Regions from separate parts of the Bacillus sp. ISL-35 genome, predicted to be linked through region 2. Evidence: riboswitches for the same ligand, from Rfam matches in the RefSeq annotation. Region 2 holds a riboswitch; the other holds the start of a gene.
What was found. Region 2 has a riboswitch for cyclic di-AMP ahead of J7E38_RS15695 (TrkH family potassium uptake protein). Riboswitches for the same ligand answer to the same signal wherever they lie in the genome.
Positions count from the first base shown of each region.

Region 1: it holds a riboswitch for cyclic di-AMP, as region 2 does, so the genes downstream of both, J7E38_RS09050 (TrkH family potassium uptake protein) here and J7E38_RS15695 (TrkH family potassium uptake protein) in region 2, are expected to answer to the same signal.

Region 1 is NZ_JAGGQK010000004.1:618,699-621,840, reverse strand. It holds gene J7E38_RS09055 (potassium channel family protein) at 1-544, opposite strand, end outside; gene J7E38_RS09050 (TrkH family potassium uptake protein) at 557-1,897, opposite strand; cyclic di-AMP (ydaO/yuaA leader) riboswitch at 2,077-2,217, opposite strand; gene J7E38_RS09040 (hypothetical protein) at 2,507-3,142, opposite strand, start outside.
Region 2 is NZ_JAGGQK010000011.1:94,663-97,804, reverse strand. It holds gene J7E38_RS15700 (GNAT family N-acetyltransferase) at 2-448, shown strand; gene J7E38_RS15695 (TrkH family potassium uptake protein) at 501-1,850, opposite strand; cyclic di-AMP (ydaO/yuaA leader) riboswitch at 1,943-2,092, opposite strand; gene J7E38_RS15690 (hypothetical protein) at 2,282-2,437, shown strand.

The DNA.
Region 1 (3,142 bases), on a different contig from region 2:
TTTTGACGCCGATTACCGTGATATTGTATTTGGCACGGAGATTGATTTCAATCAGGTTTTTGCCGGCCATGCTCATTGGCAGCTTGATTTCTTCAATGCTGTAATCATCTGAAAGCTCAATGAAATTCAATACATTCGGGGACGCCATCAGCTGATGGGCAACGCGTTCTCCCATGTCCCGTTCAGGGAAGATGACTTTGTCCGCCCCTACCTTGAACAATACCTGTGCATGGTGTTTGTTGAGTGCTTTCGCCACAACATTGGAAACGCCCATCTCTTTTAAAATCAGGACGGTGAGGATGCTCGCCTGAATATCATCTCCAATGGCCACAATGACCGTCTCAAAATTTCTGATTCCAACTGCCCGCAATGTTTGCTCGTCGGTCGAATCGCCGATCACAGCATGGGTAACAAACTCTTTATATTCCTCGATATGCTGCTCACTTTTATCAATCGCCAGAACTTCATGTCCTTCATTATAAAGGGTGGTGGCGACACTCGAACCGAAGCGCCCCATCCCAATTACTGCATATTGCTTTGCCATATTAATATCCTCCTACCCAATCATCACTTTTCCAGCTGGATGTCGATAATGTGTTTCTTTTCTTTTTCTTGCCACTGCATAAGCAAGTGTCAATGGACCAACACGGCCCGCAAACATCGTAATAAGAATCAGGATCTTTCCATATGATGACAGATCAGGCGTCAAGCCCATTGATAGGCCGACAGTTGAAAAGGCCGATACAGCCTCGAAAAAGAGCATCAAAAAGTCTTTCCCCGGTTCCGTAATCGTCAAAACCATTGTAATCGAACCTACTAAAAATAGCGCAATCAGCGTAACCGTCAGTGCCTTTGAAATAATGCTGTTGTCCATTCGTCTGCCAAAAAAAGTGACATCTTCACAGCCGCGGATCTGCGATTTAACTGCGCCTAACAGGATTGCAAAGGTGGTAGTCTTGATACCTCCGCCTGTTGACCCTGGCGATGCACCTATGAACATCAGAAAAATGATCAAAAACAAGGTGGACTGTTTAAGGTCCGGGATATTCAAGGTATTGGATCCAGCTGTTCTTGGTGTAACAGCCTGGTATAGCGCCCCGAACATTTTACCAGTCATCGACAAGGGCTTCAAGGTCGATGGGTTGTTGTATTCAAGAATGAAAATCATCAGCGCGCCGGCCAACACCAGGACACCGGAAACGGACAGAACGAGTTTCGAGTGCAGCGAAATTTTTCTTGTACGTCGATATTCATAAAGCTCGTTCATGACAATGAATCCGATTCCGCCCAAACTGATCAGAGTGATCATGGTGATATTGACAATTGGGTCTGCTGAATAGGCCGTAAGCCCTTTGAATCCGCCCATCAAATCAAAGCCGGCATTATTAAAGTTCGAAACGGCGTGAAAAAAACCAAAATAAATGGCTTTTCCTGCAGCCATCTCCTGTGAAAATCGCAGAGACAAAATGATTCCGCCGGTAATCTCAATTACCGCTGTAAAAAGGAAAATCCGTTTCACGAGCCTGACAATCCCTTCGACAGTCTCGTTATTCAATGACTCCTGGATAATCAGCCTTTCTTTGAATGAAATTCTTTTTCCTAAAATAAATGCAAGCAAAGTGGCAAAGCTCATGAATCCAAGCCCGCCAATCTGGATCATGGACAGAATGACCATTTCCCCAAATGTGGTGAAGGTATCACCTGTGTCGACGACAACAAGGCCTGTTACACAAGTTGCTGATGTTGCGGTAAACAAGGCATCCAATAACGGGAGGCCTTTGCCATCAACTGTGGAGGATGGCAACGAAAGCAACAATGTCCCTAACAGAATAATTGCGCCGAACCCGACGACAAGCACTTTTGGCGGGTCCAGACTGAAAAACATTTTACTGCGCATGGCCCTTCCCTCTTTCCTTAGTATGAGGAATTATTCGTCGAATATTTCTTTGCAGGGACTTTTGTCTAACTGGATCCTGATCATGCCGGCGTATCAAAAATCATGCAAAACAAAAAAGCCCCCAGAGGCTAAAAGATTTCAGCCTTGTGGACTTTTGAATAGTCGTCACACAAGCTTCATCTTCCTCTTCTGCAACGCTTGCGAAGTTAGCTGTCGGATTAGGACTCAGAATAGCCCCGCCTTTTAAAAAGGCTTCACCCCAAGTGGATGCATCCACAAAATGGTTCCCCCGCTCCTGCCGGATTCAGCGATTTAGAAATATGAAACTCATTGAATTAGACTCTTTTTCGTAAAACCTTCGCCGAAAAGAGAGTATATTTTTTAAAACTGTAGTAATCATACTCCTCTGCCTTTCGAGTTGTAAAGCAGGAAAAGAACAGCAAAAACAGCCCTTTTAATCCAATTTAAATGAATACTCCTGGAAAATCACTATCTAGCTCACTGAAGCACAGTATTTCTTCGTTTTTCAAAAAAATCAAGACAGCTTCTTAACCAGCATCTTTTTGTTGCCAAATGAAAAACCGGGACAGCATATGCTTCCCGGCCGGGTTATTGGTCTGCAGCGGATTGATCAGGAAAATGAAAGGCATACAAGCATTTAATGAAATCCTCAAATCTAAGTGATGCCTCGCCATGTTGTTCACCGTTATCCCTGACACTGGTCATGACGCCATTGTACCAGTGCTGTAGACTATCGTTATTAGGATTAAAAAAGTAAACCCGCAAATCCCCATCCTGTTTAGCTTCGACTCTTTGAATCAAAATCGCATGCGGGCCAAGAAGGTTGCCTTTCCTGTCATACATCAAGATTCCCGCTGGCTGCGGCAAATGTTTCTTTATAGTGTCAGCTCCTGCAAAATAAAAATGATGGAAAAGAGCAACAAATTCATGTTCATTGTTCTTATTCCGTTCTGCAAAGCCTGGGAAAACACCTGCCATATGGAATTGGCTATTGACCCATTTATGAGGATCGGAATCTCTGCCTGCAGCTCTTTTAAGCATTTCACCATAAATTGCATCAAGGTGGGGAAGCATGACTGCTGACAGAGAGTCAATATGAACCAAATCTTTTAACTCGCAACGCACTAGGGATGATGAAGATATCGCTTGCCCTTCAAATTGAAGTTCTATTTCTCCGCTGGTCAATAATCTTCGGGCCATACTGATCAATTTATGAGGATATTT
Region 2 (3,142 bases):
TATGGGGCTGAGCTTTAAAGTGGCTTCCGAAACGGAGATCCACGAAATCTATGAATATGCTGGGATAAACCGTAAAGAAGCAACGAATCACGAATCAGATGATAATCAGCAAAAAATGATTGAAGCATATGAGCATTCCGCCAAATATGATGCTTATTTTGTTTGCTTGATGGATGACGACACACTTGTTGGATGGGTTCAAATTGATAAGGCATTTGATTACTTAACGGGTGATGAAATCGGCTGGATCAATGACCTTTATGTAAAAGCGCCATACAGAGGCAAAGGCTACTCCAAATTGTTGATGGAGGAAGCTTTAAATGAGTTTCGTAAAAATGGATATAGTGATGTAAGGCTGAATGTTTATTCACACAATGAAACAGCAATGAAATTATATGAAAAAATGGGTTTTAAGGATGTCAGCAAATTCATGAAGATATCGTTATAAAATACAAACGCTGTTGATCCTGTGATCAACAGCGTTTGTTTTATTCAAATTTCTAGCCAACAATCAATCTTTCTTTTGGATAATGGCACTTCGGCTCTGCTTTTCCACGGTTGAACAAGAAAATGAAGGAAAGGATCCCGATTCTTCCAATGAACATCATGGCAATGATGACGACCTTCCCTGCGTAACTCAGATCAGGCGTAATCCCCATTGATAAACCAGTTGTCCCAAATGCGGAACTGACCTCGAACATGATTTCCATCATCGAGAACTTCTCTGTTGCATTCAAAATGACCACCGCCGCAAAACACAGAATGATCGCCAAAAAGCTTACGACCACTGACTTCCGGACATCTTCTTCATGCAATTCACGGCCAAATACCTTGATCGAGTTATGCCCTCTTGCAAAGTTAACGATGACCAATAGAATCACGGCAAAAGTGGTCGTCCTTATTCCCCCGCCCACCGAACTTGGTGATGCCCCAATAAACATCAAAAAGCACAGCAGCAGCAATGTCGGGTCAGAAAAATCACTGACATTCATTGTAGCAAGGCCGCCATTCCTGGTGGAAGATGATTGAAACCAGGCAAAGAAGAAGGACTCATGCCAATTGTAATCCTTAAAAAAGTGATTATACTCAAAAAGCAAGATGGCGAATGCACCGAAGAACATCAGTGCAAAAAAGGTCAAACTCGTCACCTTGGTATACAAAGAAAAATGGGCTCGTTTGTGTTTTTTACGATTCAGGAGAAACTCCTTCAATTCGATCAGGACTGGGAATCCTATCGCTCCCAGGGTCAGAAGAATGATGTTCACGGTTTGCACGAAGTAATCATGCGCAAATGGAATCATGGAGCTTCCCGTAATATCAAACCCTGCATTTGTTGTTGCACTGACAGCCGCAAACGTTCCCTGAAGATACGCTTCCTCCCATGTCGGAAAATAACCTAGAAAATAAGTCCCTAATATCAATGCTCCCAGCGCCTCGATCAACAGGATGATGGTCAATATCTGCCTCATCAGTTTGACCAGGCCCGACATTTGGGACTGGTTCTGGTCCGTCATGATTAACTGCCGGTCTTTAAGGCCGATCTTTTTTCTCAGCACCAGCCAAAAAAATGTACCCAGCGTCATGATCCCGATTCCGCCGAACTGGAGGATAAACATCAGGATAAAAATGCCGGTTGTGCTGAAGGTATCCGGTGTGGATACAACCCCAAGACCTGTTACACTCACCGCACTCACTGCGGTAAACAAGACATCAATAAATTCCCAGCTAACCCCCGGCTTCAACGCGACTGGCAAACTAAGCAGCGCGGCTGAGATCAAAACAGCGAAAACATAAAACAAAACAATGATTTGAGCCGGTTTCAAACGATTCTTTTTCAATATATTGACCAAATATACCCCTTCTTTACTTTTCAACTTATAATGGGAATCCCCATCCCTAAAAATCACAAAAAGACCATCTCAAATAAAGAATGGCCATAAGACCCTTCTCTCAACCGCGCTTACGGAGTTAGCTGTCGGATTAGGGATTGAGAGCATCCCCTTTTAGCATCATGCGCTAAAATTCACCCCAAGATAAAATCGATTTATCCAAAAATGGTTCCCCCGCTCATAGGATTCAGCAAAAAGGTTTCGTTATTAAAAAATGAATACATATAAATTACTCCTATATTATATTGGTGTCAATGCCCATTTTACAATTTAGACCAGATTCAGAGTCGACGGACAGCTCTTCCGTGGGGCCCCGTCTCCCTAGCATATATTGATATTACTTCAGTAAATACTAATACTGATAAAACGATAACTGAGGAGGAAACCATAATATGCAACAGGATCAACAAAACGCGAAAAGCGACAATGCCACAACTCCCGGATTTGCCGGCACAGATGCACAGCAAGTAAAACAGCAAATCCAAAAAGATGTACAGGCAGGCCAAGGCGCCATGACCTCCCGAGAAGCAGGAGCCATGCGGGATTAAAAACCACTTTAGAGTGGTTTTTTGTTTATAGTTACTCGTCTTGTACAGTTATGTATTTCACCTTGCATCAATTTTCCCAGGCTACCTTCTTAACACCCTCAGGCCTGATTAATCCCAGGACTTTTTCTGACAGCTTTCCCTCTAACATCGCAAACCTGTCTGAATCACGGGCTTTTTTTTGACAGCTTTTACTCCTATCACCGCAAACCTGTCTGAATCACGGGCTTTTTCTGACAGCTTTTCCCCTAAACACCGCAAACCTGTCTAAATCACGGGCTTTTTCTGACAGCTTTTCCTCCTAGCACCTCAAACCTGTCAAGATCACGAGCTTTTTCTGACAGCTTTTCCTCTTAACACCCCAAACCTGTCTAAATCACGAGTTTTTTCTGACAGCTTTTCCTCCTAACACCTCAAACCTGTCTAAATCACGAGCTTTTTTTGACAGCTTTTCCTCTTAACACCTCAAACTTGTCTAAATCACGAGCTTTTTTTGACAGCTTTTCCTCTTAACACCTCAAACTTGTCTGAATGCAGGTCTTTTTTTGACAACTTCCCCTCCTAGTACTTCAAACCTGTCAAGATCACGAGCTTTTTCTGACAGCTTTTACCCTTAACACCTTAAACCTGTCTAAATCCAGGGGTTATTTTGACAGCTTTTACTCCTAACAGCGCAAACTTGTCTGAATCCAGGGGATATTCTGACAG